One region of the Leuconostoc sp. C5 genome, then DNA from elsewhere that is predicted to be linked to it. Evidence: predicted binding sites of a transcription regulator. Region 1 holds the regulator's gene; each other region holds the start of a gene.
The links. The regulator Rex, encoded in region 1, represses fermentation and respiration genes when NADH is low (regulators of the CRP and FNR family bind a similar motif). The targets are predictions, from matches to a motif close to TTGTGAANTANTTCACAA.
Positions count from the first base shown of each region.

Region 2: the regulator Rex is predicted to act here: its motif matches at 8,576-8,593, upstream of adhP (alcohol dehydrogenase AdhP).
Region 3: the regulator Rex is predicted to act here: its motif matches at 6,687-6,704, upstream of RHP56_RS00510 (YagU family protein).

Region 1 is NZ_CP134351.1:1,715,412-1,725,982, forward strand. It holds gene RHP56_RS08765 (PTS system mannose/fructose/sorbose family transporter subunit IID) at 1-799, opposite strand, end outside; gene RHP56_RS08770 (PTS mannose/fructose/sorbose transporter subunit IIC) at 814-1,620, opposite strand; gene RHP56_RS08775 (mannose/fructose/sorbose PTS transporter subunit IIA) at 1,660-2,604, opposite strand; gene RHP56_RS08780 (type I phosphomannose isomerase catalytic subunit) at 2,857-3,816, opposite strand; gene RHP56_RS08785 (nitroreductase family protein) at 3,851-4,594, opposite strand; gene RHP56_RS08790 (FUSC family protein) at 4,687-5,169, shown strand; gene RHP56_RS08795 (HAD-IIB family hydrolase) at 5,179-5,997, opposite strand; gene RHP56_RS08800 (lipid II:glycine glycyltransferase FemX) at 6,064-7,101, opposite strand; gene RHP56_RS08805 (redox-sensing transcriptional repressor Rex) at 7,108-7,758, opposite strand; gene tsaD (tRNA (adenosine(37)-N6)-threonylcarbamoyltransferase complex transferase subunit TsaD) at 7,856-8,872, opposite strand; gene rimI (ribosomal protein S18-alanine N-acetyltransferase) at 8,865-9,275, opposite strand; gene rimI (ribosomal protein S18-alanine N-acetyltransferase) at 9,253-9,810, opposite strand; gene tsaB (tRNA (adenosine(37)-N6)-threonylcarbamoyltransferase complex dimerization subunit type 1 TsaB) at 9,794-10,504, opposite strand.
Region 2 is NZ_CP134351.1:1,866,834-1,877,404, reverse strand. It holds gene RHP56_RS09555 (ABC transporter ATP-binding protein) at 1-131, shown strand, start outside; gene RHP56_RS09550 (M13-type metalloendopeptidase) at 237-2,129, shown strand; gene RHP56_RS09545 (sulfite exporter TauE/SafE family protein) at 2,223-3,107, shown strand; tRNA gene RHP56_RS09540 (tRNA-Tyr) at 3,175-3,257, shown strand; tRNA gene RHP56_RS09535 (tRNA-Gln) at 3,295-3,366, shown strand; gene RHP56_RS09530 (glycosyltransferase) at 3,446-4,891, shown strand; gene RHP56_RS09525 (glycosyltransferase) at 4,888-5,718, shown strand; gene RHP56_RS09520 (phosphoglycerate kinase) at 5,804-7,021, shown strand; gene RHP56_RS09515 (MFS transporter) at 7,170-8,441, shown strand; gene adhP (alcohol dehydrogenase AdhP) at 8,612-9,664, shown strand; gene RHP56_RS09505 (lactoylglutathione lyase) at 9,719-10,051, opposite strand; gene RHP56_RS09500 (MFS transporter) at 10,057-10,571, opposite strand, start outside.
Region 3 is NZ_CP134351.1:83,994-94,564, forward strand. It holds gene RHP56_RS00485 (hypothetical protein) at 1-592, shown strand, start outside; gene RHP56_RS00490 (ArnT family glycosyltransferase) at 802-2,904, shown strand; gene RHP56_RS00495 (glycosyltransferase family 2 protein) at 2,925-3,929, shown strand; gene RHP56_RS00500 (GtrA family protein) at 4,039-4,494, shown strand; gene RHP56_RS00505 (FAD-dependent oxidoreductase) at 4,675-6,045, shown strand; gene RHP56_RS00510 (YagU family protein) at 6,133-6,672, opposite strand; T-box leader at 6,881-7,126, shown strand; gene RHP56_RS00515 (hypothetical protein) at 7,195-7,341, shown strand; gene RHP56_RS00520 (glutathione S-transferase C-terminal domain-containing protein) at 7,778-8,860, shown strand; gene RHP56_RS00525 (MmgE/PrpD family protein) at 8,835-10,169, shown strand; gene RHP56_RS00530 (GNAT family N-acetyltransferase) at 10,191-10,571, shown strand, end outside.

The sequences.
Region 1 (10,571 bases):
CCATCAACCCAGGAATCAAACTGTCTAAGTTACTCTGTAACGTATTAGGGGCTAACTTTGTCAATGATAATCCGGAAGCTTGCTCACCTAAGATCTTCTGCAACTGTGCGCCGGTAACATTCCCATTTGGGAAATTAATGTAGGCACCCTTTGCCAACTTCTTTGCTGGCAGTTCAAGAATAAATTTGATCGATACCCAGCGCTCAACCAAGACAGCCAAGATGAACATACCAAGTATTGAAGCACCCTTTGTAATGTCCTTCAATAACCCACCAGACAAATCTTGCGTAATGGCACTTCCAGCTTTATAACCAAATTCTTGTGTATACCACAAGAATGCCATACGAATAATGTTCCAAAGAACAAAGAATAAAATTGGTCCCAGAATATTACCACTAATTGCCAATGATGCGCCCAGTGCACCCAGAATTGGTCGGATTGTGAACCAAAAGACCGGATCACCAATACCTGCCAAAGGACCCATCATACCAATCTTAACACCCTGAATAGCAGTATCATCAATTGGCGCACCATTGGCACGTTCTTCTTCCAAAGCTAATGTCACACCAAGAATAGGTGAAGCAACATAAGGATGCGTATTGAAGAATTCCAAATGGCGCTGCAAGGCTAGCGCACGATCTTCTTTTGACTTATACAATTTTTTGATCGCAGGAATCATGGAATAAGCCCATCCAACGTTTTGCATACGTTCATAGTTCCAAGAACCTTGGAGGAATTGTGAACGCCATGCAACTGACATACGATCTCTTTTAGTTAATTCAATTTTTCTTTCAGCCATCATCTTGCCCCTTTCTAGTACTTGTTCAAAATGTCGCCGACTGGATCACTACCACCGCCGCCATTTGAACCGTTACTGTTACCACCCATTTTTGACAAGTTGATGTAGATCAAAGCAAGTGCAACACCAATTGCTCCTAACGCGATCAACGTTAGTTCACTAACAGCTGCTAACGCAAAACCAATAGCGAAGAATGGCCATACTTCACGAGTTGCCATCATGTTAATAACTAATGCATAACCAACGGCGACAACCATTCCACCACCTATAGCCATGCCACCAGTTAACCATTCTGGCATAGATGTCAAAGCTGCTCTCACTGCCGCAGCAGGTACAGCAATTAAAATAGCAGCAGGTACAGCTATACGTAGACCTTGTAGTACAAGTGCAAATAGATGCAAGCGTTCAATAGTACCAATTTTTCCTTCTTTAGCAGCAGCATCAGCTCCGTGAGTCAATCCAACCGCAACAGTACGAACAAGCATTGTCAGGAACAAACCAGCAACAGCCAAAGGAATAGCTGAAGCTACGGCCACTGAGATTCCTGTACTAGAGAAATCGCCACCTTTAACCATAATGATTGAGGAAGCTACTGAGGCCAAGGCCACATCAGGGGCAACAGCCGCACCAATATTAGCCCAACCTAAGGCGATCATTTGCAATGTACCACCTAAAATTATACCCGCTGTCAGATGACCAGTTACTAAACCAATTAGCGTGGCTGAAACTAGCGGTTGATGAATTTGAAATTCATCCAGAATACCTTCCATACCTGCAAAGAAGGCAATGATTACGACTAAAACTATCGCAATAACAGACATATTAGACACCTTTCTTAATTAAACATTTTACATGTCAAATTATTTAACATTTGCTTTCTTGATTAAATCAAACAAGTTAGCCTTACTATCATTAGGCACTTTTCGAACATCAAATTCAACGCCTAAGTCGCGTAACTTTTCAAAAGTGGCAACATCATTTTTATCCATAGACAAAACTTTGTTGACCATTGTTTTTCCTTCTGAATGTGCCATTGAACCAACATTCAATGACTTAATCGGTACGCCACCTTCTACAGCAGTTAACACATCTTCAACCGTTTCAAACAGCAGGAATGCGTCAACACCACCAAAGCGATCGTCCTTAGCCACCTCAATCATTTTACTGATTGGTACAATATTTGCGCGCACATTGTTAGGCGCAGCTTGTTGGATCAAGCTCTTACGCAGCTCATCCTTGGCCACCGCATCTGAAACAACAATAATACGATTTGCTTTTGAATCAGGTGTCCAAGCCGTGGCCACTTGCCCATGAAGTAAACGTGTGTCCAAACGGGCTAGCTTAATATTGATGTGTCCTTCTTTTAAGCCAACAATTTTTTCGGAGGTTTTAGCTTCCGTTTCTTCTTTGGCTTCTGGAACTGACTTCACACCATCCTTAGCAACAGGAACCAAATACGTAGCCAATCCAGCGGCTGTATCTTGGCTCAAACGGCCAGCATAGGCTTCAATTAACATTGGTAAATTCAACCCTGCAATGATAGCCATTTTTTCTGGATTTTGCTTCTGAATTAAACTAGCGCGGTTAAATGGTGATCCTCCCCACAAATCAACTAAAAATAGGATTTGATCATCATTATTAAACTTCGCCAATGCCTCCTGGTAATGCTTATCTAAATCGTCTGGCCCTTCGTTAGGCAAAAATGTAACAACTTCAACATTTTCTTGTTCACCGAAAATCATTGAACCTGACATCAGTATGCCTTTAGCAAAGTCTCCATGACTGGCAATAATTAGATTAACCATCCGGTTATCTCCTTCTCATTAAAATACTTACTATATGATTATAACGGAACAAAACAGTTTTGTAAACGCTTTCAAGTAAGTTTTTTGTTACCGTTTACATATTTAATTATAATCCTAGTTTACCAAAAAGTACAAGCTTTCACTTTTTCTTACATACCTTGTATTTTCTTTTCATAAAATAGTTTTTCAAAAGGTAAATTGTGATGAAAACTAATGAAATAATAACTTACAATCTAGCGACATCTTCTAAATTCATCTCACAAATACGTCTTTATTTGTTGTTGTAGGTGTGACAAAACTGCGTATGAGCGTCATATCACCATTTAATCGATAGTTTTTTGCATCACTCAATACTATAAAACTATCACCTTTTTTGATTTGATCGGCATCAATAAAACCGGACCCTTCGATCACCGTAAACAGTTCATAATGGTGAGTTAGTTCAAACAATGATGGGCCGCGAACCAACAACTTATCTATGGTAAATTTTGTTGCTACTACCAAACGTTCAATGACAGTTTGGTCAACAATCGTGGTATCTTGAATTAAGGTAGGATCTACATGAGGTACAGTAGTGACTGCTAAGGCCTCTTCAATTTGAAGCGGACGCTTTTCTTTTGTGGCGGCATCAATTCGATCAAAGTCGTAGAATCGATAAGTTGTGTCAGAACTCTGTTGTATCTCAAGAGCAATAATACCAGCCCCTAAAGCGTGAAATGTACCAGAAGCAACATAAAAGAAATCTCCCTTCTGCACTGGAATTGTGCGTAATAACTTTTCCCATTCTTTTTGATCAACCATCTTTTTAAGTTCATCTCGTGTTTTCGCATGATGACCATAATATATTTTAGAACCTGGCTTTGCATCTAAAATATACCAACTTTCTGTTTTGCCAAATTTTTCGTGAGACTGTTTATCATTCGGATGAACCTGAATTGATAGATTTTCATGGGCATCCAAAATTTTCACTAATAGTGGAAATGCTTCATCACGTCCATGACCACCAAACAATTCTGGATGATCTTGCCAAACTCGACTCAATCCTTGACCTGCTAATTTCCCGTTAATTACAGTAGATTGTCCATTGCCATGGGCAGCAATTGTCCAAGCCTCCCCAGTGTGATCACTCGGGATTTTATAATTAAAGTCTTCCAAGGCGCTTCCACCCCACATCTTTTCATGTAACTCTGCTTGTAAATGTAATATTGTCATAATGTAATCGCTTTCATTTTTATTCAAAAAAATTTTATTTTAGGTTAAATCCTTTATCTTTAGCATACTGCGTCAATAATGGTGTTGTTTTTCGTTCACGAGTTAACATTCGGGCATTGTTTTCTGTCCAAGAACGTTCAATACCTCGATTCGCATAATATTCAACCATCACTTTATTATACGCGGAAACTGCCTCTTCTAGCTGTACTTGATTATAGCGATCTTTCATCAAAAATCCGCTTTCACCAAGTTTTGGCTTAATACCAGGATTATCCGCCGGATGACCAATTGAAAAGCCCATCACTGCTTTCACATAGCGTGGCAAGTTGAGATGCTCTTCGTAAATTTCAAAGGCCCCTAATGCACCAGCCATGGTCACACTACCTAATCCCAGCGATTCAGCAGCGACTTGAGCCCGTCCAAGAGCAATGCCGGCACTCACAATACCACCTTCAAGTAATGCATAGCTCTGTATGTTCTCTTCTGCCTGGCGGCGCTGCTCATTGTTTAAGCCTATTAAATCTTTATTGTAGTCAACTGTTACAACAAAGTATCTTGCCGCAGTTTCAATATATTTCATGCCTACCTTAGTGGTAATATCAGCTTTTATATCTTGTGATGTAATTTCTATAAAAGTTACTGGTTGGTAATTATTCATATTAGGCCCAGCAGTTGCCGCACGAATAATTTCTGAAACCTGTTGATCAGAGACCATTTCATCTGTAAAGGAACGTATGGACATATGTTGATTAAGCACATCTAAGGTTGGGTTAGACATAGTAAAATCCTTTCATGAAACCAAATAATATTCATAACTAGATAGTACCATAAAATTATGATAAAATAATAAAATATTAATTGGAGAAATTTATGCAATTCGGGAAGTTTCGATTAGGATTACGTACATTAAAGACTGCTCTAGCCGTTATGCTAATCATCACGTCATTTTATTTTTTTAATCGTCCGCCTTTTGTTGCGTGTTTAGCGGCAGTTTTTGCACTGCGAGAAAGTTGGGATAAAACGCTCAACTTTGCCAAAGTACGGTTGATTTCTAACACAGTCGGTGGTGCTTTTGCGCTATTTTATTTCATTGTTCACCAACAAACACATCAAGCTGCCTGGGTTTCCATGATTCTTTTACCTCTACTTGTTATTGTTGTAATTGTTTTATTAGATGGCTTCAACTACAATAGTGGTGTTATTGGGGCCATGGCTGCCTTATTAATGATTTCATTAAACATTCCAGCTGGTGCAACCATAGTTTATGTCATTGATCGTATCATTGATACTTTCATCGGCGTGGTCATAGCAATCGCGATTAACCGATTCTGGTCACCAAAAAAAGCGACGTGAGCCGCTTTTTTAAATACCTAAATATTGCTCAATTGTCTTCAAAACGCCATCGTTTGTGTTCACATCGACGGCTTTTTTAGTTACTCTTTGTTGCATAAACGGCTCCGCATTAGGCATCACGAACCCATTTTCGTATTTAGTCAGCATCTCTAAATCATTGCCATTATCGCCAAACACCATTACTTCACTATCTAAAACATTGTAGTAATCTTGCAAAACTTGTAGTCCGGCTGCCTTATCCACACCTTTTCCTAAAACATCAACAGAGCCAAATCCTGACCCAGTTGCATGCAATTCGTTGCCAAAAATATTTCTCAGCGCAGACACATGTTGATGCACTTCATTATTTGGCCACACAAAAGTAATACCCAAAATGTGATCATCAACTTGCATTAATTTTTCAACTTGCTTGACGTTGGGATAAAATTGAAAAACCATTTCCGCGACTTGACCTGTCGCATGGTTAGACACATATGTTCCTTTATCACCTGTCATGATAATAATGTTTTCCGCTGACTCCGGATTTTTAGCATTCCAGTCAATGACCTTTTCTAATTGATTAGCTGACAAATGTACTGAATACAATTGTTGTTCAAATGTTGATACAACTGCACCATTGGAACCAACAAAATCCATTTCAAAGCCATTATTAATTGTTGGGGCAAACAATTGTTGTAGATTTTTAACTTGACGCCCTGAAGCCGCAACAAAACGCATATCGCGTCTCTCCATAACTGATAAAACGCGTTCAAATCTAGCTTGACTATATTCATCATTTGCCGTTAAAAACGTGCCATCCATGTCTGACGCAATTAATTTAATTGACATTACTTGTCTCCTACTCGTAAATACTATCTTTCAATTGTACCAAAAAAGCGCCGTTAAGCGCTAATTTCATTCAAATTGTTTAAGATATTCTTGATAACCAGATTCATCAATTACCCAATCTAGTTCACCAATGTACTCAGCATGGGGATCATGGTAAGCAAATTCATGCTTAAATTTGTACAATCCATCTGAATTATCAAATTCACCAATGCCACCAAAATCGTACTCAACTTTGCCTAATTCAAGTCCCCATTTGAGCATTTCGTATTGGATAGCAGCAGGCGCATTATGCTTTCCAAATTCACGGTATGAACCAGCGTACATGTACCAAATCTCATCGCCATAAGAGAATCCAAGGCCACTGGCAATAACTTGATCTTCATAATGCGCTAGATAAACACGGAATAATCCCGTACCAGCCCATAATTTTTGCATTCGTAAGAAATAGTCAATTGGTCGATGGGTAATGCCATGGCTCTTCGCCATCGACACATATGTATCAAACAATGCGCGAATGTCTTCTTCACTATCACCACTTGTAACAGTAACCCCGTCACGAAAAGCACGACGAATATCATTTCTGACTTTCGGCTTAAAATGAAGCATTAACTCATCTTCATTTGTAATGGGCTTAGCCCCTTCACCGCGACCATCATAGTACAAAACAACATTCTTACGTGGTTGAATGTTCCCATGCATATGCTTAACTTGTTTATTTCTTGTTTTAAATCCAGCATCAAGATACTTTTGATTTAATGCATCAGAATATGACACCTCAGGATCCATACGTACCAAAAATACATTATCTGGCAAAGCCGTCAATGCTTCATTAATCATTGACTTAATCAAGTCAATGTCCTCAACATCAGCTACTGGCCCTCGGCCAACATAAGCTAATAGTTTTCCTGGTACTGCTTCGACGGTTAAAACAGACATAGCGGCATCAATTTTTCCGTCAGTTTCGTGGTAAACATAAATGTGTCCCCAGTTAGATTTCAACTCTCCCCACAATGGATCTTGTGTTACTTGTCCACGGGGATTTTCACGAACGAATTGCTGATAATCAGTTACTTTTTTGGAATCATCTAAATTTAAAATAGTCATGTGAAATTATAGTCCTGTCGTAATTGAGCCGTAGTTTTCGATGAAATAAACTAACGTCTGTAATTCATTTGTTAAGTCAACGTTTTGCACACGAACACCAGTTGGAACAGTCACACGTACTGGTGTAAAGTTCAAAATACCTTTGACACCCGTTTCGACTAACTGGTTGGTAATTTCTTGTGCAACACCTTGTGGAACCGTTAGAATGGCAATATTGATACGTTGTGCTGTTATTTGCTCTTGTAACTCTTCCATTGAATAAATTGGTACACCTGACAGAATTGTGCCTGTACGCTTTTCGTCTGCATCAAATGCTGCTGCAATACGCATATTTGATGATTGATGGAAATTAAAGTTTAATAAAGCTTGTCCAAGATTACCAGCACCAATTAAAGCCACATTAATTAAGCTGTCTTGGTCCAATACATTGGCGAAAAAATCTAAAAGCGCTTTGACATCATAACCGTAGCCACGCTTACCTAGCGCACCAAAATATGAAAAATCTCGACGAATTGTTGCCGCATCGAACTTAATAGCTTCACTCAACTCTGAGGAAGAAATCCGTTCCTTGCCAGCATCATGTAAAAATGTTAGATAACGAAAATATATAGGTAGCCGCTTAGCAGTTGCACGCGGTATTTTAGGTTGTTGAGTCATAATTATCTCCATTAATTAAACTTGTGAACTTTTGCATAACTAGTATACCATATATAAAAAGGTTTTACCAAAAGATAGTGATGTTTTCACAATGATGTCAGGATTGTAACAATTCAAAATCCAATCCCGGATCCGTGTTTAAATCTAAATCAGCAAAAATATTTTTCTTGTAATTCCAATAACCCGCAGCACCAATCATTGCTGCATTATCCCCTGTATACTGCATCGGAACAGGGATAAATTCTGTCTTTGGAAAATCGTTTAATAGCATAGTCAATTCTTCACGTAATTGAGAATTTGCGGCGACACCACCAGCTAATACAAAACTTTTAACAGGAAAATTTTCTAATGCTCGTTTTGTCCGACCAATTAATGCATCAACAACAGCATTTTGAAAGCTAGTCGCCAAATCATTCTGATTGATTGTTTCCTCTTTTTGATTGGCGTGATGCACATAATTAATTACCGCACTCTTCAAACCAGAAAAACTAAAATCATAGTTATCTTCATGTGCCATGGCAGTTGGAAATTTAATGGTTGGTTGGCCTCTATGAGCCATCTCATCAATTGTCTTCCCAGCAGGATACGGCAAATTTAATAGCCGCCCAACTTTATCAAAGCTTTCTCCAGCTGCATCATCACGTGTTTCGCCAATGACTTCAAATTGGTTTTCTTCACGCATCAATACAAGTTCAGTATGTCCACCAGAAACCATTAATGCCATCGCTGGATATTTAATTGGCTTGTTAAAATTTGCCGCCGCAATATGACCTGCTAAGTGATTAACTGGAATAACTGGCAAACCATGCGCCAGAGCAAATGTTTTCGCCCCCATTAAACCAACTAATAAAGAGCCGACTAGTCCCGGCCCATATGTCACAGCAACCGCATCAAGCGCTTTGGGTTCTACATGAGCCGTGTTTAAAGCATCATTTAGTACCCGAGTAATCCATTCAATATGATGTCTACTGGCCACTTCAGGAACAATACCACCAAAGCGTTGATGTGAATTAATTTGGGTAGCCACACTGTTGCTTAGCACAATGTGACCGTCTTCAACAATGGCGACACTTGTTTCATCCGCACTTGATTCAAAGGAAATTATTTTAGTCAATTTTTTTCTCCATCATAATTGCATCATCACCATTTCTATAATATTTTTCACGACGATAATACTCTGTAAATCCCAGCTTTCTATATAATGCTTGGGCGCCACCATTTTGTGCAGATACTTCAAGCAAAAATCGAGTAACTTGCTTCATATTAAAAATATGTTTAAAAATGTTCTGTGCCACACCTTGTTTTTGATAATCAGGATGTACTGCAACACTAACAATTTCAGCTTCATCAAGTATTGTCGTGACACCAACAAAGCCACCATCCCCGATAAAATAAGCTGTCCTGGGACTAGCTAAATCATGTTCAAAAACGCTTTTGGGCCAAGGGGATGATCCAAAAGCAGCATCGGCTATATGCCATATCAAGTCAATATCTTCAGTTGTTGCTCGTCGAATCATCAAAGTGTAATGCCATCGATACCGCATCTTCGCGATTATCGAGGTAATATCCTTTCTTAATACCTGTTTGCTTATAGCCCAGTCGTTCGTACAATGCCAGTGCGCCCAGGTTGGACACTCTGGCCTCCAGAGTCATTGATGACATACCTGTTTTTTTAGTAAACAATTTTAACTCTTGCATGAGTATCGTGCCCAAGCCGCTATTTTGCCATACCGGTAGGACAGCTATATTAGTAATGTGCATGTCATGAATGTCAGTGCGCAAAGCAGCACCAGCAAAACCAACAATTTGACCACGCCGTTCAATGACTAAATACAGTCGGACATGCGGACGTGACAGTTCACTCACAAAATCACGTAAAAGCCATGGTGCTGAACCATTATAAACTGCTTCTTCAATTTTTATTAGCATATCGATGTCTGACATCGTAGCTCGCCTTAATAAAAATGTTGTCCCTTGGACATCAACGACTTTTTCGGTATATTTTGGCAAACTATTTAATAAATGCTTTGATTTTCTAAATTTCAAAAACATAGTTTTCTGGTTTATCCTCACCAGGATGAGCAGCAATCCAGTTCAGCTCTGCTTGCGTTTTGCGTAGATAATTTGGATTAAAATCCTGAATATTCTCTGTAGGTGTTTCTTGCAATCCAAGTGTTACAATACCCACCCCATCCGGTAAACTCTCTTCTGGTGACAAAATTTTTGCGCGCTCACCAAAAAGCGTTTGCATTTCATCGCTAAATTCTGAGGTGTCACCCAGAAAAGTAATTGGTTCGTCCTTTGCTTCCAAAAAAGCAAATAAATTTGTAATTGGCTGATGAGATTCAGTAAATATACTCACACCATTTTGATATACACCAGCAAAAACGTTTCTATTGCGGGCGTTAAATAATGGTACCACTAGCCCGTCAGCTTTAACTTGTTCCGCTAAAATTGCTAAGCTAGATACACCACATAATTCAGCACCCAAGGTATCGGCTAAAACTTTTGCCACTGTGACACCAATTCTTAATCCCGTAAACGATCCTGGCCCTTGAGCCACAACAACACGATCAATATCTTGTAGTGTCCAATTTTCAGCAGCCACAATATCTCGAATGGCTGGTAGCAACTGAATGGAATGGTTACGTGCTACATTGGTAGTGAAAACGTTTTTTACGCTATTATGTTCTGCCAAACTCACTGTTAGTGGTTGGTTACTTGTATCAAATGCTAAAATCTTCATAAGTTTAATTTTATCACAAATAATAAAACTTGAATGAGAATTGTTATATTTATTAGTAATCATAAAA
Region 2 (10,571 bases), 150 kb from region 1:
GCCAACATATTGATTACGATTCTAGTGTTGAAACAGACGGCAAAGAACGTACAATGTTGGAAGTTAATCCAGGGCACTTTGTTTTGGCAACTGAAGAAGAAGCCGCAACTTATAAAGTACAACAGAAGTAATATAAAAATCGAACATGCAATATTGTTCGATTTTTATATTTTAATGAAACTAGTATATAATGTTTGTTAACAAATTGAGTGTATTAAATGAGAAGGAGTGATTTAATGGTTCGAATCCAAGATGATTTTTATGAGGCAATAAATGGAGAATGGGAAAAAAAGGCGGTAATTCCATCTGATAAACCTCGCACTGGTGGGTTTAGTGATTTAGCCGATGATATTGAGCAGTGGTTACTAAAAACGACATCTGGCTGGCAAAAAGGTCAAGATTTACCTGATGACGATATTTTGAATAACTTTGTGAAATATCATCGATTGGCATCTGATTTTGCAACACGTGACGAGCTTGGTTCGTCTCCAATACGACCATTTTTGAAGCAATACCAATCCTTTTCGTCTTTTGCTGACTTTGCTTCACACATCGCTGATTTAGAAAAAGCGGGATTACCAAATGCGTTTCCGTTTGGTGTGGAACCTGATTTCAAGGACGCACGTACCAACGTTTTGTGGGCGGGTGGTCTAGATATTCTTTTGCCAGACACAACATACTATGCTAAAGATCATCCACAGGCAAAGGTGTTACTTGCTAAGTTTCGTGAAGAACAAGAGGATTTGTTGCCAAAATTTGGCTTTTCAGAAAGTGAAACTAATGATTTGATTGACAAATATCTTGCATTTGATGCACGGGTTGCGACCGTGGTATTGAGTCAAGAAGAGGGGCACGAGTATGCAAAGCTATACCACCCATATGAGTGGGAAAAGTTTGTCCAATTATCACCGGCGTTACCCTTAAACGATATTTTAAATGAATTGGTTGGTCAGATACCGGATATGGTTGTGGTTCCAGAAGAACGTTTTTGGCAAGCGGCTGATCAATTTTATTCAGAAGAAGCATGGCCATTATTAAAAGCATACCTGCTTGTGGCATTGGTTAATCAATTTACACCATATCTATCGGACGAAATTCGCATCTTGGGAGGAGTCTATCAACGAGCATTAAGTGGTCTTCCTGAAGCGATGAGTCAAGAAAAATCAGCCTTTTATCTTGCATCACGCCCGTTTAACCAAGCAATTGGCTTATATTATGCATCAGAGAAATTTTCTCCTGAAGCCAAAGCTGATGTTGAAGAAAAAGTTGCTTCAATGATTGATGTTTATAAGAATCGGTTGCAGTCGGTACAGTGGCTAAACACAGAAACGCGCAAGAAGGCAGTTACTAAGTTAAATACCATTGTGCCACACATTGGCTATCCAGAAAAGTTACCAGAACGCTTGAAGAAAAAAGTAGTTTCTAGCGATGTAACGTTGTTTGAAACAGCTTTGAAATTTCGAAAGATAGAAATTGCTTATGCTTGGAGTAAGTGGCATCAACCAGTAGATCGTAGTGAATGGCACATGCCGGCTCATTTGGTTAACGCGTATTATGATCCACAGCAAAATCAGATTGTTTTTCCGGCGGCTATTTTGCAAGAACCATTTTATAGCTTGGCACAATCATCTTCGGCCAATTATGGTGGCATTGGCGCAGTGATTGCTCATGAAATTTCTCATGCATTTGATACCAATGGTGCTTCATTTGATGAATTTGGTAGTCTGAATAACTGGTGGACAGACAAGGACTATGAGTCATTCAAAGTAAGGACGGATCAAATTGTTGCGCAATTTGATGGTTTAGACTCATACGGTGCAAAAGTCAATGGTCACCTAACTGTTTCCGAAAACGTAGCAGACTTAGGTGGTTTAGCAGCCGCACTAGAAGCAGCTAAACGTGATGATGACTTCTCTGCAACTGAATTCTTTGAAAATTGGGCTGCCATTTGGCGAATGAAAGCACGACCAGAATATATGAAGTTACTAGCCGCATCAGATCCTCACGGTCCTGCTAAATTACGGGTCAATATACAAGTGAAAAATTTTGATGACTTCTTTGCGACATTTAACGTGAAGCAAGGAGATAACATGTGGCTTGATCCCCAGGAACGTGTACAAATTTGGTGAATTTATTTTTAAATATATGTTACAGTTAAAAAGCGCAAAATGGGCGCTTTTTTTTGATACAATAAAAAAGATTAATTTTGAAGTGAGAGAAATATGTTTCCTGAAAATTTCATACTGTATAGTATACAAATACTACTTGTTGTTGTGATGATAGCAATGATTATAGTTGTTATCAGATCTTATCTGCTCCATAGACAACCCATTTTTAAGCGATTTGGTTTAGGCATGTTGATTGGATTTATAACAGATTTTGGAGATACACTGGGTATTGGTTCATTTGCAACAACAACCGCGGCATTCCGGATGACACATTATATAGATGATGATCGCAAATTACCGGGAACCTTGAACGCGGTTCATGCGATACCAGTAATGTTTCAAGCTTTATTTTTTATTACGGCTGTTAAAGTTGAATTGACAACGTTATTACCTATGACAACAGCTGCAGTGATTGGGGCTTACGTCGGGACCCATGTCACAAAAAAATGGCACGCACCTACGGTACAACGTGTGATGGCTGTAGCGTTATTAATTGCTGTTATTATCATGGTAGTACGTATGATTACTACCCCAGGAAGTAATAATTCAATGGGTGTGCATGGGTTACATGGCTGGTGGTTGATTTTGGGAATTGTTTTCAACTTTGGTATTGGTGTATTGATGACTATGGGTTTGGGTAATTATGCGCCAGAATTAATATTCTTCTCTTTGATGGGTGTTAATCCCGCTGTTGCTTTCCCTGTAATGATGTTAGATGCAGCATTGATTATGCCTACGACAGCTTTAAATGTAATCAAAATGGATCGGGTATCATGGCGAGGGTTTGCTGGAGTGGCTATAGGTGGTGTTCTAGGTGTGATTGTTGCGGCTAAGTTCTTTACTAGTATGAATGTCGATTTATTAAACAAGTTAATTGTTATTGTAGCTCTGTGGACAATTTTTGGGTTGGTTCGTGATTCTATGAAGAAGAATGTTTAAAAAAATTATGAAAAGGTATTGTCAACGGCCTGATTTTCTGGTATTATAATATAGTTGTTTGAGATATGGGAGTGTAGCGAAGTCTGGCTAAACGCGACGGACTGTAACTCCGTTCCTTCGGGTTCGTAGGTTCGAATCCTACCGCTCCCATTGCCGATAAAAGCTAACGGCAAAATAAATTAGCTATTGCCCCTTCGCCAAGTGGTAAGGCATCGGTTTTTGGTACCGACATGCGCTGGTTCGAATCCAGCAGGGGCAACTAATATAAAAAGGAACTTGGGAGAGTTCCTTTTTTTGTATATAATTATCCATAACAGATAAAATGTGAGGCGATAATTATGAACTTTTTTGTGAATAAGGCAATTGGAGAAAGTAATAGTGGCGTTGAACACGCACAGTTTTATCGTGCGCACTGTTTTCGTGAAAAAAAGATTGAATTTAAGTTTATCTTCACTGACTTATTGCCACAATTACACCATCATATGCAATTGTGGTCCCTACCAGAAAATGAAGTTATCGGATTATATGATTTGTTGTTAAGTGATGATCCAGATCGATACGCCAAAACTGGTTTAACGGAAATTAATGAATATTCCACTAACTCTTTGTGGGACTTAACGAACACTCAGCGCACTATCGTGCATCAAACGACGGGGCAATATACTGAGACCATTTTTCGTTCTAAAAGTTATTCTGAAGCGAAAAAATTATTCTTGATTGACGATGATCGTGTTATTTTAAAAAATGGTATCCATGAAATAATGTGGCACTATCGAGATAGTGGTTCACGTGGAAAAATTGCTACAAATATTCATCTACGTAATTTTCGTGGTAAAAATTATGTTTTTTCAACAAAAGAAGCATTAATTGATTTCTTTTTTATAGAAATGCAACATATTTTTCAAAAAAATATTTATTTTTTAGATCGTGGGACAGCGTGCGAAGAATCATTAGTACGATTAAAGCGCATTGGATTACCCTTGAAAATTGTGGATATGATTCATGCTGAACACCTAGTAACCTATCAAGGTGGGCACCCTTTATGGAACAATTATTATCAATATATGTTTGATCATCTGGATGATATGGACTTAGTCGTAACAGCTACAGAATTGCAAGCTGAGATGATAAAAAAACAACTTACTCAAATGAATATGCGAGGCGCAGATAAAATTTGTGCAGTACCGGTCGGTGGGGTAGCTAAATTAGAAAATCCACGTCGCTGGCACGGCGGTACAGCTAATTTCGTCACCGCCTCACGCTTACATCCAGAAAAAAATATACTACAAATCATAAAAGCGGTTAAAAAATTACGCGATGAGGGGATGGATGTCACGTTAGCCATCTACGGTTCAGGAAACGAAAAAGAAAATATACAAAGAGCAATAGCGGAATTAGACTTGCAATTTAGTGTGCATTTAAAAGGTTTGAGCCAAGACATTATTCATGATTTTCAAAAATATGATGCATTTGTATCAGCCTCTTATTCTGAGGGGTTCGGATTAACGTATATTGAAGCCATTGGGGACGCTTTACCGATAGCCACCTATGCTAACTTATATGGTGCCCAAGAGCTTGTGTGTGAGGGAGTGAATGGGTGTCTAGCTGATTTTGACAGAGACAAAGCGCAAGAGCGTGCTAATATTTCCAATCTTGCTGATGCGATGCGACGTATTTTCGATAATTATGATCACTTATCTGTTGGTGCTCACAAAAAGGCACAGGAATATCAGACAAATAACATCGCTGATCAGTGGCAAAAGATATGTGAGGTGCTAATATGAAGATAGAGATTATCAATTCCCTCACAGAAACCAATTTAAAGGGAGTTGCTTGGCAAATAGAGCAAGTAAAGTCCGGTAATAGTGATGAATTGTGGTTGGCTACACCACATGAAGATGCAGCGCATCTCATTAAAAAACTTGGTCTAAATCCTCATAGGGTGTTTGATATATATGCGCAGTCTTATTTAAGTGAGATTGATGAAACCAAAGGCATCTGGTGGGGTGAATTGCCAGTGCCCAACGAAGCGCAATTGATTATTAACAAAGACTGGACTAAAAGTATCGTTAGTCGTGGGCAACAGCTATCAACTGTACGTTGGTTTGGTGATTCTAAACGAATCGTGCAGGCAGTTGTTTGGCAGGATTCAGATGGTAAAATAGACTATAAAGATATTTATTTACGGGATGGACGTTTATTTGCAAAACAATATTTTAGCGAAGGAAAGTTATTAGAATCCGATTTTTATTTTGGTCATCCTGAAGTGGTGGTCAGTGATTATTATTTTGAAGGTAAACGTAATTTTGTTTATGTTGCTGGTCAAAAATATGCTAGTGCTGAAAAATATATCATGAACACGTTAAGTAAATATGCTGGAAATGATTATAATGTTACGCAGTTGCAAAGAGAAATGAGCTACGTACCTAAGCGAACAACGTTAACAATTCTTGACGAATTATCAAACGAAAAAAGAGATATTTGGAGTCAATTAACCGCTATTTTAAAAGATAATCAACATGAAATAACACGGATTTTGGTGGACCAAAAAAATTATTTGAAATTACGGATGACGGGATTGCCTATGAAAAAGGTTCACCGTCGAAATTAATCGTGCAGTTTCTCACACGCGAACAACACAAAGACAAAATTTTGTTTTATAATAGACTTGTAACTATAAAAATTTGGAGGCTATCATGGCTAAATTGACTGTTTCAGATTTGGAACTTTCAGGTAAGAAAGTATTGATGCGCGTTGATTTCAACGTGCCTATCAAGGCAGGCGTTATCGGAAACGATAACCGTATTGTGGCAGCTTTGCCAACAATCAAGTATGTTTTGGAAAACAATGGTCGCGCAATTTTGTTCTCTCATTTGGGACGTATTAAGTCTGAAGACGATAAGAAAGAATTGTCATTAGCACCAGTTGCCGCACGCTTGGGTGAATTATTGGGTAAGGACGTTAAGTTCGTGCCACAAACTCGCGGTGAAGAATTAGAATCAGCAATCAACGCTTTGCAAGATGGTGAAGTTTTGATGGTTGAAAACACACGTTTTGAAGACGTTGTTGATGGTGAAGTGGTCAAAAACGAATCAAAGAACAATCCTGAATTGGGTAAGTATTGGGCATCATTGGGTGATGATTTGTTCATCAACGATGCCTTTGGTACAGCTCACCGTGCCCACGCTTCAAACGTAGGTATTGCTTCAAATGTTTCACAAGCAGCTGCTGGCTTCTTGATGGAAAAAGAAATCAAGTTCTTGGGTGATGCTGTTGCGAACCCAGTTCGTCCTTTCGTTGCTATTATCGGTGGTGCAAAGGTTTCTGATAAAATTGAAATCGTAAAGTCATTATTGAACAAGGCTGATAAGGTTATCGTTGGTGGTGGAATGGCCTATACATTCGATGCTGCTAAGGGTAACAAGATTGGTAATTCATTGTTTGAAGCTGATAAAGTTGAATTGGCTAAGGAATTGATGGCAGAAGCTGGCGACAAGTTGGTTTTGCCAATTGATTCAATTGCTGCTGACGCATTTTCAAATGATGCAAAGACTGAAGTTGTTGATGCTGAAGATGGTATTCCTGACGGCTACATGGGTCTAGATATTGGTCCTAAGTCTGTTAAGTTGTTGCAAGACACATTGTCTGATGCAAAGACTGTTGTTTGGAACGGACCTATGGGTGTGTTCGAAATGTCTAATTTTGCAAAGGGTACTTTGGCAATTGGTGAAGAATTGGTTAAAGTGACTGAAAATGGTGGTACAACAATCGTTGGTGGTGGTGATTCAACTGCTGCGGTACAACAATTGGGTGTTGCCGACAAGTTGACCCACATTTCAACTGGTGGTGGTGCTTCACTTGAATACCTTGAAGGTAAGGAATTACCTGGAATCGCTTCAATTTCGGAAAAGTAATTTCAAAAATAGCGCGAGAGCGCTTTTTTTGTACAATAATTTAAAAATTGTTAAACGTTTGATTGATTAATTACTGTATATATGGTTTAATAATTAACGGACAAAATAACGTTTGCCAGTGAGCAGACATTTTGGAGGAAAACAATATATGACAATTAGTCAGTCCGAAAACGTAATGCAGCAAGATCAAGTAGAGACTGGTGCTCAAATGACCAGCGAACAAAAGGTGGTTCTTGGATCAACAACCCTAGGGTTTACTTTGGATCATATGGACGCAACATTCCTATCTTTCGCATTGGCGCCTATGATTGCCGAACTACACATTACTGGTGCACAGGGTGGAATTATTGCAGCAATGTCAAACTGGGGAGCACTATTAGGAAGTCTCTTGTTTGGTATTTTAGCTGACCGTATCGGTCGTGTTAAAGTATTGTCTTATACTATTATGCTCGTGACCTTTGCGACAGTTATCTTGGCATTTTTGGATAACACGCACACGATTTATGCAGCTCGTTTCCTTCTGGGGATGGGAACTGGTGGTGAGTATGGTGTAAGTATGGCATTGATTGCTGAGAGCTTTAGAGCTAGTCGTGTAGGCCGTATGAGCTCTATTACTGCAATTGGCGGACAAGTGGGTGCCATACTCGCGGCAATTTTAGCAACATTAATTATGCCTTTCTTTGGTTGGCGTGGTTTGTTTATGTTAGGATTTTTGCCACTAATCGTTGTATACATTGTGAGACGACACTTAAAAGAAACACCTGAATTTGAGCAACTGCAGGCTGACTACAAGACTGGTAAAAAGAAATTTAGTTTTAAAACGATTGCCAATACCCCCAAACGCGCTTATACTTCTTTTGTGTTAATTGTGATGTTGACTATTCAAACATCGGGCTATTACGGATTGATGAACTGGTTGCCAACAATTATGCGGAAGCAATTGGGTATCACAGAAACAATTACAGCAGGATACGTCAATCTTGGTATGATACCTATTATTATTGGTATGGCGGTTGGTATGCTTACTTTTGGTACGATTCTAGACACCATAGGTCCCCGACGCGCGTTTGCTATATTCTTAGTAGCTTCAGCGCTTATGATTTATGTCTTTACATTTGCATATAATATGTGGACATTAACAATTTTAGGTGCATTAGTTGGATTTTTCTCTAACGGCATGTATGGTGGATTTGGCGCAGTTATTAGTCAATTGTATCCTTCGGAAATTCGAGCAACTGCAGCCAATACCTTGATGGGATCTGGCCGTGCTATTGGTGCCTTTTCATCAGTTGTGATTGGTTGGATTATGGACAATTATAGTGTGGCAGCCGTGATGCTGAGTTTATCGTTAATGTACGTCATTAGTTTAATTTTTATGTTAACAATTCCTGGATTTAAAAAATTAAATACTGACCAATAATTCAATAAAATTAAAAGGAACATTTAATGATAATGTTCTTTTTCTTTTGGGTATTTATGTGAAACGAGTCACTAACAGAAGGAGATGCGTAGTAAATAATACTTTACAAATATGACAAAAAGCGGTAAAATTAATTGTAAATAAGTTCACATACAAGAAAGAGGTTAAAAATGAAAGCAGCAGTTGTTCGTAACGTAAATGATGGTTATGTTGATTTGATCGAGGATTGGCAGCCACGTGCGTTAGCATTTGGAGATGCATTGGTTGATGTTGAATACGTTGGCCTTTGTCACACTGATTTGCACTGTGCAAACGGCGATTTCGGTGACCCTAACAAGATCGGTGAACGTAACGGTAATTTTGGTCGAGTTATTGGACATGAAGGTGTTGGACGCGTGTCTAAATTAGGCGAAGGTGCTAGCGATTACCTTAAAGTCGGTGACCGTGTTTCAATTGCCTGGTTCTATGACGCTTGTGGCGTTTGTGATTACTGTGTCTCAGGAAACGAAACGTTCTGCCGTAAGGTGCGTAATTCTGGTTACACAATTGATGGCGCAATGTCACAACAAGTTGTTGTAAATGCTAAGTATGCAGTTAAAGTACCAGAAGGCTTAGATCCTGTTGAAGCGACCTCAATTACTTGTGCTGGTGTTACAATGTATAAAGCCTTGAAAGTCGGTGAAACTAAGCCTGGTGAGTGGGTGTCAGTTCACGGTGCTGGTGGTCTAGGTAATTTGGCTGTTCAATATGCACACAGTGTTTTCGGTGCTCACGTTGCAGTTATTGATGGAAACGATGATAAATTAGCAGCCGCAAAAGCTAATGGAGCGGAAGTACTAGTTAATCGTAAGAAGGAAGATGTTGTAGCTAAGGTGAATGAATTAACTGGCGGCGTTCACAATGCTCAAGTGACAGCTGTTAACGATGCTGCATTCTCCCAGGCTGTGAATGTGCTTCGTCCAATGGGCAAGCTTGTAGCCGTTGCTTTGCCACAAGGTGATATGGCTTTGAATATTGCTAAAACAGTCCTTGATGGTATTGAAGTTCGCGGTTCATTGGTTGGAACACGTGCAGACCTAAAGGAAGCTTTCCAATTTGGTGCTGAAGGAAAAGTTAAGCCAATTGTTGAGACAGTTGCCTTCCAAGATATGAATGAAATTATTGATGAAATGAAAGCTGGTTCAATTACTGGTCGTAAGGTCATTGATTTTACAACACTTTAATAGTAAAAAAGCGTAAACAACTTATAATAGCTGTTTACGCTTTTTATTTTGATCTTAAGCATTGGCTTCTAAAACAATTAAATTATCTTCGGAATCATGTATTGATAAGGCAATTTTGTTTCCAAATCTTTTTTCTGGCTCGCCAATAATTGGGATGAAATTGTTACGTAAGTGTTTTACCAAATCGGCTTGGTGATCACGAACGAGCATTTCTAGGCGGTCAGTTGGTTTGCCGGTGACAAACACAATATCTTCGCCATCAATCACAAGGTGCCGACCACTTTGGTGACCAGATTGCGGCAAATCAAATACATCACGCCAAAAGCGATAAGCACGGTTGATGTCAGCAGCTGGAATAGTTTTGATGTTTAGTTTACGTGGTTTCATAATAATTATAGTATAGCGGATTCTCTGGTTTTTTCAACCAGTTCCATATCTTGTTGGCGAGTTAAGATTGTATAAATGGTAATCAGTGATGCGACAAATCCCATGAAGAACCAAGAAATATTTGGTGAATAGATGTTTGCGGTGCCGAGAAAAATAATTTGACCAAGTGGCGTGGCCGACATAACGAATGTATTAATTAGACCAGAAACACCCGCCAAGCGATTATGATTGGTTCGCTTCATTAAGATTGCTCCTAATTTTGGATTGATTTTAGCTTCAATGTATGAAAATAAAAAAATGATTAGCATCCATAAAACACCATTTGGATAAAAAAGGGGTACAGCAGCAATTAATACAATACCAATACCAGAAATGCCAATTAATTGTTTTGTTGTTAGTTTCTTGAAAAAATCATTGGTAATCAAAGATCCAGTTAATAGGCCAATTGAACTTATTGCACCAAAAATAGCTACGGTCGTCCCAAAGTTACCAATTAATAATGATTTGTTATGTAATAAGG
Region 3 (10,571 bases), 380 kb from region 1:
GAGTATTTGGTTTGTTGCTTCTTGCGTAATGGGTATTATGGGCAACTCGGTTGTTACGTTTGGAAAAACCATTAATCGTAGTCAAAATTTTTACTTTTTACAGGCTAAAACCTCGCGTTATGGTATAAAAAATTGGGTGTTGGATCAAATGATGATTCAGTTGATTTTAAATGTCCTCATTGCGTTAACTGTAACCATTTGTGGTGTTGTTATGCAGACAATACAAGTAGACATTAATTTTATTTTTGAGGTCTTGTTGTGTCAGATCTTGGGAGTATACTTTTGTTTAATAGGATTTGCGATGGGCATCGTAGCCGATAACAAAGTGTTGGATGCGTTATCCTTTCCAATTATGATGGTTTGGGCATTATTGATTATACCTTTTGATACGTGGACCACAGGAAGATTCGTCACGATTATCAGTGCTGTTCAAAAGTTGTTTCCTGGGTATTATTTATTTACGATAATACAGCATTTGATTGATAGTAGCAGTCTTGGATATAGTTTATTGCGTTTTGTAGCAACGATTGTTATGACTGCTGTCCCTATAGGGGTATTTACTTACCTGCATATTCGACGGATGACGAGTTAATTACATTTAATAAATGGGGTTGTGTTTGGATAGAAAATACTGAGGGAAAATAGAAAGCATAAGGTGCATATTTGCATGTTATGCTTTCTATTTTTATGCATTAAGTCAATGTAAAAATGCATTGATTTAATGTTGAATTAATTTTTGTTTAACTTACATATATTAATCCACTCTTACAATAAATTTATCTGAATAAGGAGGTAGCAGTTTTGCAATTAAAAAGAATGCAAAAAACAGATTGGTATTTAGTCGGTATTTTAATACTAAGTGCCTTTTTGTATGGTTGGGGTATATGGGATGCTGGTAGTGCTAATAGCTACTATACGGCGGCTATTACCTCGATGACAAAAAGTTGGTCGAATTTTTGGTACGGCGCTTTTGATCCAGCAGGATTTATTACTGTTGACAAACCGCCAGTTGCATTATGGCTAATGGCCATATCAGCTAAAATATTTGGTGTACATGGCTGGTCGGTTGTTTTACCAAGTGTTTTGTCGGGTATAGGATCTGTTTACTTAATGTATAAATTATTAGCACCAAAGTTTGGTTTATTGGCCGGACGAATTGGGTCCTTGATTTTGACATTAACGCCAACGGTGGTTGCTAATAGTCGCACAAATAATATGGATGCTATACTGGTATTTTTCTTGCTTTTAGCTGTATATATTTTACAAAAAGCAGTCGCTAAGAAAAATATTTGGCTAGTCATTGTCAGTTTTGGTTTGATTGGTGTGGGCTTCAACATCAAAATGTTACAAGCCTTCATGATTTTACCAGCAATGCTTGTTTATTATTGGGTAGCAATCAAACTACCGTGGAAAAAGAAAATTGCTTGGTTAGTTGTTGGTATGGCTTCCTTATCGATTTTTACAGTAGCCTACCCGTTGGCAGTTGATTCTGTTGACCAATCTAGTCGACCATATATTGGTAGCTCACAAACGAATTCATTAATGGAGCTAGCATTTGGATATAACGGTACCGAAAGATTGTTAGGACAATCAACAGGAACCGGCGGTGCTTTCCCTGGCATGGGAAGTACCAAAAAATCAACAGGAACTCAAAAAAATAACGGTGCTCCGAGTGGTAAAAAGCCGAGCGGGTCAGCGCCAACTGGTAAAATGACCGGACAGGCACCGACCGGACAACAAAACGGTGGTAAAGCGCCAACTGGCACGCCACCAAACCAATCTACAAATAAAAACGCAAAACAGGCTAAAGGCAAAGCACCTGGTCAGTCAGGAAAAATGACCAGACAAGCACAAGGTGGCCAGGGTGGCGGTAACAGTGCATTTGCTATTGGATCAGCTGGACCATTTAGGCTTTTCCAATCAGATTTGGGTTCACAAATTGGTTGGTATCTGCCACTTGCAATTCTTGGACTTATTGCTGGTTGGTTTGGATTTAGAAAACGTGGTGCTAAATGGTACCATGTTTCTGAGGAACAATCCGAGGTTCTGCTCTGGGCGGGCTGGTTCGTTCCAGTCTATGGATTTTTCTCAGTTGCTAGCTTCTTTCACCCGTATTACACAATTATGCTAGCCCCTGCGATTGCTGCACTGACAGCAATTGGCGTAGCGGCGGTTGTGAAAATGTCTGCTCAAAGCAATAAAGAATCAATGATCGCACGAATAGTAGTCAGTGTTGCCGTATTAACAACGCTTCTACTGCAAGCGTACTATGTATGGTCATATTATCAAATTATCAGCATTATCTTGATTATTGTAGCAATTGGCTTATCTATCTGGTGGTTATTGCCTATACAAATCAATAACAAAATAAAAATTGTCTTGTCGGCAATTAGTATCTTATTAATGGCAGGCTGGTGGTCGTTAACACCAACATTGTCGCACAATTCTGCAGCAATACCAGCCGCTAGTCCTTCCTTGCTAAGTCAAACCGGAAGCAGTGATATGGGCGGGGAAGTCAATAATCAATTATTGAGCTACACTAAGAAGCATCAAGGCAATGCTAAATACTTATTTGCTACAACAGATTCTAATTCAGCATCTGGATATATTATCAAATCAGGCAAAGCAGTTATGGCTATAGGTGGTTATAACGGTACTGATCCAACGATGTCTCTATCCGAGTTTAAGAAGCTAGTCAAGTCGGGACAACTTAAATACTTCGTTATGGGTAATAATAGTAAAACTTCAAGTGGTCAAATTAGTAAAATACTAACTTGGGTTAAAAAGAATGGTACTAAGGTCACATATAGTTCTAGTACGTCAAATCAAAGTTCCCCAACGCAACAAATGGGTGGACAATCACAAAGTACAACGCTATATGATCTATCAAATATATACGAATAAGAAAGGAGAATACTTTAAATATGCTGACAAGATTTACAACACCAAGACTTGGGTTGATTTTACCAGCCTATAATGAGCAGGAAGTTTTGCCTACAACCTTGTCCAAATTGAATACGATTAAAGAGACTTTGATTCAAAAAAATCTCATTAGCGACGATAGTTTTATTATGGTTGTGGACGATGGCTCTGTAGACAATACATGGGAAATTATTCAAGAAAAAGAACAATTAAATTCTGATTTAATTGGTGTCAAGTTATCTCGTAATTTTGGCCACCAATCAGCATTATTAGCAGGAATGTCAGAGAGTATTAAATTAGCGGACATTGTTATAACACTAGATGCTGACTTGCAAGATAATCCAGATATTATTCAAAAAATGGTGCTTAAATATAAAGCGGGCAATGAAATCGTATATGGGGTCAGATCCAGTAGAAAAACCGATACATGGTTCAAACGTAATACGGCACTAACCTTTTACAAAATTTCATCATTCTTAGGTGTTGAAATGGTACCAAATCACGCCGACTTTAGATTAATGAGTCGTGTTGCCGTGCTAGCATTACTGCGACTACCTGAGCGAAATGTTTTTCTACGCGCTATGGTACCGCTAGTTGGCTTTCAGTCAGATAAAGTTTTCTATGAACGTGGTGAACGTCAGGCAGGTACATCAAAATATCCATTAAAAAAGATGTTGAGTTTTGCTATTGATGGCATTACCAGTTTCAGTGTTCAACCGATTCGTTTATTATTTAATTTAGGCATTCTTGTCATCAGCATCGCCAGTATTGAAATTGTTTACACAATATTTGAAAAAATGATTGGAAACACAGAAGCAGGTTGGTCATCTTTGATGATTTCCATTTGGTTACTGGGAGGCATTAACTTGGTAGCAATATCGATTGTTGGTATTTATATTGGCAAAATATTTACTGAAGTGAAGCAACGACCTTTATTTCAAATTGAAACTGAAACAGGGCCATTCGTGGAAAAGCTACGTCAAGTTGATGACTATGCCATGAAGTGATTTTCAAGCATAATACAATTGATAATGATATTGTTCAATAGTAATCAAAGTACTCTTTGGATTTGAATGGAGACGAATCGTTTTGCGTAAATATTTACTTTCTGAAAAAATGAAGTATATTTTCTGGGGTGTGGCAACGACCATAGTATATTTAATCGTTCGACTCATTTCCATGAAAATATTTGATGACACAATGCTGCCTGTCCTAATCTCGCAGACACTGACCATTATATTCGCATTTGTTGTTAATAAACTGTTTGTTTTTACAACCAAACAAACAAAAAGCGTGTTCGTTCAGTTCGTCAGATTCCTTTGGGGACGGTTATTTGTGGCCGGAATTGACTTCTTTTTAACCTACGTTATGATCGAAAAATATAGCAATATTTTTATTCATATTTTCTTTCTTAATCAAGTAAACTTTAAGCTATTTCCTTTTTCATTACCAATAGTAAACCAATTCGCTTCAAATAGTACGGAACTAAATAGTTTTCTAGCAATTATTTTGATACAAGTGTTATCGGTAATTGTAAATTATCTTATTTCAAAATTTATGATTTTCAATTAACATCTTTATCAGCTACCTGTAGATAAAAGTGATGACTTTATTTAAGAACAAGCAAGTTTAGAGCAGCTATTTGATATAGCTGTTCTTTTTTGTCAAAAAATCAAAACGATTGCTTTCTGTTTAGAATTGTTCTAGCATGGTAGGTAGGAAAAGGATAACAATATTAAGGAGGAATTAGGAATGTCAAAAACAAAGATTATTATAGTTGGTGCATCTCATGGGGGACATCAAGCTATTCTAGAACTAACTCGTAAATACAAGAACCTTGACATCAAGTTGTTTGAAGCCGGTGATTTTATTTCATTCATGTCTTGCGGCATGGAATTATATTTGGAAAATAGTGTTACTGATGTTAATGATGTTCGTAATTTCCGTCCTGAAGATATGGAACAGCTGGGCGCAGAAATTTACAGTAACCACGAGGTACTGGCAATTGATGCTGATGATAGAACAGTTTCTGTCAAAGACGTTACTACCGGTAGTACTGAGAAATATAGCTATGATAAGCTGATATTAAGTTCAGGCGTGACACCAAATAGTCTACCTGTTCCAGGGACCGATTTAGAAAATGTCTACCTCATGCGTGGTAAAGATTGGGCAACAAGTATAAAGGCCAAGTTAGAAAATCCCGATGTTAAAAATATCACAATTGTTGGTGCGGGTTACATTGGCGTTGAGGCAGCGGAAGCTAGTGTTAAGGCCGGGAAAAATGTTACTTTAATTGATATGATTGACCGCCCTTTGGGAAATTATTTAGATGCTGAATTAACAGCTGTTCTGGAAAAGGAGTTAGCTGATAAAGGTGTAAAAGTGGTTACTGGCGTTCGCATCGAAAGTTATGAAGGAACTAGTCAAGTAACGGCAGTAAAAACAGATGAGGGAAAGTACCCGAGTGATTTAGTTATTCAAGCCGCTGGGGTTAAGCCAAATACGAATTGGTTGAAAGGTGTGATTGATTTAGACGATCGAGGCTGGATTAAAACGGATGAATATTTACGGACGAATTTACCAGATGTTTATGCTGTGGGAGATGCGGTTCTATCGTATTCAATCCCTGCCCAAACTAAATTACCAATTGCACTAGCAACCGTTGTACGGCGTGAAGTCCGTTATATAATCGCACATTTATTTGAAAATCAGCCCTCAGTTCCTTTCAAAGGGGTCGTTGGCTCGTCAGCGTTAAGTGTGTTCGATTACCATTTTGCAACGGCTGGATTAAATACCACAACGGCCCAAAAATCAGGTGTTACTTTGAAGAGCTCCTTCTACCAAGATACCTTACGGCCCGACTACGTTCCTCGAGAAAATGGGAACACTGAAGTTTATGTCGAGCTGGGCTATGATCCGCAGACACATCGTATTTTAGGCGGTGCGGTGCTATCGACTTATGATATAACGGCTCAAGGTAATGTCATTGCGCTAGCGATCGAACACGGACTTCGTTTGGAAGATTTGGCTGAAGCCGACTTTTTCTTCCAACCAGGATTTGACCGACAATGGAGTCTATTGAACTTAGCGGCACAACATGCACTTGGTGAGCCTAAATTTTAATTAGTTTGTGAATAAGGTAATATTAGGCTACAAATAAAAAGAAACGCAACTCGAAAGGTTGCGTCTCTTTTTATTTAATAAGTAGAATTATACGTTTTCTAAATGACCATTCTTATCCTTAGCAATTAAGAAGTAGACCGTCACTGCGATCGACCATGCCCAAACAATATGCCCAAAGAACTCAGAAATATGTTCATCTAAAGGTTGATTCCATGGAGCTGGAATTGTTCCAAATGCAGGCATGATAATGATATGCCAAAGAATCCAAAGGAATATACCATAAGCAGCACCTTGCCACAAAGCTACTTTAGACCAATATTGAGATACAAATACGTATAGTATTGCAAACGCAATGGCAAATGAGAAGTGTAGAATCAATGTGAACCAAAATACTTTTTGATCTTGAGAGTAGTAAAAGAATGAATGAACTAGTTTAGATGGAATGCCAAGCTGTTCAGCCATATGTTGTGGTGGGTTAGTGGCATTACGAGCTAGTGTACGTGGTGGCAAAATATTTTCCCAACCGATTTTAACCATTCCTGAAATCATCCCTGCAATAAATCCGTAGAAAATACTTTTAGTAATGATCTCCTTTAGTGATGCAACTGGTTTATTTAGTGTAACCATAGTGTTTCTCCCTTATGTGAATCATTTAACAACTGTTAATAATACAGCCATTGGGATCGTTTGTCAATTCATTTGATTTCGGGAATATGTTCGATTAATTATGGATATTGCCAAAATTGTGAAATAAAATACTTGTAATTAAAAAACAATGAGAATAAAAATAAATGGTTGCAAAATAATTATAAATAGTGTAAGGTTATTACAAATAAATGAGACAAAGAAAAGATAAGTAAATTTTAGGGGTAATCAAAGAGAGCTAACATTTGGTGAAAGTTAGTATTACGAATGAATTGAAAATGGTCTTGGAGTCGTTAGTGGTATAAGCATGTTCGTGAATACCGCTCGGGTGCGCCCGTTATCGCGTTAAGGTATCTCTCTTTTGATGTACCTGTCAAGTATAAAGTAGTGATACTTTATAGAATTTGGGTGGTAACACGAGTTTTTCGTCCCATAATCTTTGTAGATAATGCAAAGATTATGGGACTTTTTTTGTTGATGAATAAAATGAATGGAGAATAAGTAATGACCAATAAATTGTATGATGTTTTGACTGTATTAAAGAAGTTTCCATGGATTGATTTAACTATTTTTCCAGCTTTTATTGATGTGGGCTTTGAAACAATATTGATATCGGATAGCAAGCCTATATCGTCTACGACTAAGTTATAATTATCAATTTTAACTTTAAAAAAGTAACTGCAGTTTTAAAGACAAAGAAAAGATAAGTAAATTTAAAGAGTAACTGAAAGAGAGCCGACGAATTGGTGAAAGTTGGTGTTACGAATAAGTTGAAAATGGTCTTGGAGTCATAGAATGGGTGAGCAAGTATGTAAATTCATTCCGGGTGTGCCCGATATAGCACAGAGTTTTGTTAAAAAACAGAACTTAAAGAGAATAATTTAGTGATAGATTATTGAATGCGAGTGGTAACACGATTTTCGTCCCGCAATCTGGCTATTTTTAGCTGGGTTGCTTTTTTGTGGTCTGAAATAAAGGGGGTGGTCATAATAGAGCTGAAAACAGCCTAGTTAAGGTGATATATAAAGATGATGATTTAAAATACTTAAAAAAATATAGACGAAAGAAAGATTTGAGGAGAAACAGTATGAGTGATCAAACACTACAAAAAGAACTAGAAAACATTGAGGTAACGGATACACTACAGGCGTGTCCGATTGATTTTTCACAATCAAAGGTTGCTAATCCGCGAGCGCATCAAAAGCAAAAAGAATATGACAACGGTAAAGACAAGTCCAATTTTAATGAACGAGAAAAGTTTTCAGCCTATCAAGGCCCCCAATTTAAAGCCCGGTTTACAGACGGTACGCTTCCTGTTACACCTAACCGTTATCGCTTGATTTGGTCTCGTCATTGCCCTTGGGCTAATCGTATTGCCATTGGTATTGATTTATTAGGTTTAGATCAAGTGATTTCTAATGGCATCGTTGATCCTTTGAGACCAGCTGGGGTAGTTGGAGACTGGTTCTTTACGTTAGATGATGGGGATGTTGATCCAGTATTAGGGATTCATTCACTTGGGGAAGCTTACCGGTTAGCTGATCCTTCATACGATAAAAGAACGACGGTACCAGCACTCGTTGACACTCAAACCGGTAAGGTTGTTAACAATGATTATAATAATTTAATCAAAGAATTTGCCTTAGCCTGGCAAGAATATGTACCAGAAACTGCACCGGACTTATATCCTAAGAACTTGCGTTCAGATATTGATGCGTTGAGTGACATCATATTGATGGACATCAATTATGCGGTTAATGAGGCGGGTCATGGACGTTCTCAAGCAGATTATAAAAAATGGTATGACAAAGTATTTAATCGATTAGATTGGCTAGAGGAACGCCTAGCCAACCAACGCTACTTATTCGGTGACCAAATAACATTAGTAGATATTAATTTATATGTCACGCTGTCACGATTTGACTTAGTGTTTTATCAAAAGTATTTTGTTAATAAAAAACGTTTAGTTGATTATCCTAATTTGTGGAACTACGCTAAGGATTTGTATGCCATCCCTGCATTTGGCGACAATACTAATTTTGAATCAATGCGTCAACGTTTTTATGAGGTTGATCATACACCGCAAGAGGATCTGCCTCGAATTATTCCATTAGGGCCAGATGATAGTATTTGGGAAGAAGCAAATGACAGAGCAGAAAAATTTGGTTAGTAATACTCGGAAGTTAGCCCAGTTAATTGTAGATTCCAAGTTCCAAATAGACGAATTGAATGTTGCCAAAAAATGCTTTGTGGATTATTTAGCAAGTGCCTATGTTTCTAGAAATGAACCAGCGGTGAAAAGATTATTTGACACACTCAAAAATGCTGGACCGGCTAAGCTTTTAGGTCAAGCTGGTACAGCTAGTAGTGATCATGCCGCATTATTTAATGGATTCGCTGCACATTACAATGATTTCGATGATGTTCAAGCTAATTTTCGCGGCCATCCAAGTGTTGTCATTTATTCAGCTTTGTTAGCTCTTGCTGATGGGACTGAAAGTGCAGATAGATTTTTTGAGGCCTATATTGTAGGGGTGGAAATTGCTGGACAAATTGGATTTCAAGTCAACCCAACACACAAGTTATCTGGGTACCACACAACTGCAACCCTTGGTACGATTGCTGCAGCTGCTAGCCTTGCTTTCTTTAAACGTTTTTCCTTGGGTCAAACTATCGACATTTTATCATTTGCTGCTACACAAGCCGCAGGTCTTGGAATAGAGGCAGGTACTGATACTAAGCCAATGCATGCGGGGTTAGCTGCACAGCGTGCGGTGCAATCCTATCAATTTGTGTCCAGCCAACTTACAACCAATCAAGATGTTTTTAACAATCAAACAGGCTGGGTAAAAATAGTTGTTGGGCAGGAATTAGATTTAGATTTAATAGAATCAACATGGTTAACTCCTGCTCAAATTATCACGCCTGGCATCTGGTTTAAGCGACATCAATTTTGCTCTGCTGCTATGTCTGGGTATGATGCAATCAAACAGGGCTACCTTCAGGGAATTAATATAAAAAACATCAAGCAAGTAATTTTCCATTTTAGACCTTTTGGAGATAAGGTCTTGCGGTATAAGCAACCATTGAATGGGCAAGAAGGAAAGTTTTCAATTGAGTACATTGCGTGGCAAATATTAACCTTTGGGGATGTGAATGACAAACTTTTTGATAGCAGTGTAAGTACAGAAAAGTTTCAAGAGATGAGTTATTTGTTTAAAAGAGTTAATGATTTAAAGAATATAGCTGTTGATCAAAGGGAAATACTAGTTGAGTTCGTGCGTACTGACAAATCTATCAATACAATATATATTGATTGGCCCCAAGGGTCACCACAGAATCCACTAACAATGGATGAGATATATGTCAAATTAGCTCATGCATTGTCGATAGATGAAAATGAATTATTCGATATTTTGACGGCGGGATTGACATCGAAATCGGTAGCAGGATTGCTTAACATTATTGCAAGAATTTAAAGCAGCTACCCTGGAGGAAAAGTGATTACTAATCGATTCATTAAAAAAAATGAAGTAAAAGAATTACAGCTCTTATTACATGAAGCGTATAAGAGTGACACACAACTAGGTATTAATTTTCAAGCGGCAAGAGTTACTTTACAACAGATTGATGAACATATCGAGAACACAGCAACCTTTGTGACAGAGATAAATCATACTATTGTAGCGACGGTATCTGTCAGGTTACCTTGGTCAAAAAATCCAGGTCCGTATGCTATACCTCATCTTGGATGGGTTGCTACTCATAGTCAGTTTTCAAAGCAAGGTTATGCAACACAACTTATTGATTGGGTTGAAAAAGAGTACATTCAAAAACAACTAAAAGCTCCAATGGTTAGTTTAGGAACAGCGGTTGAACAT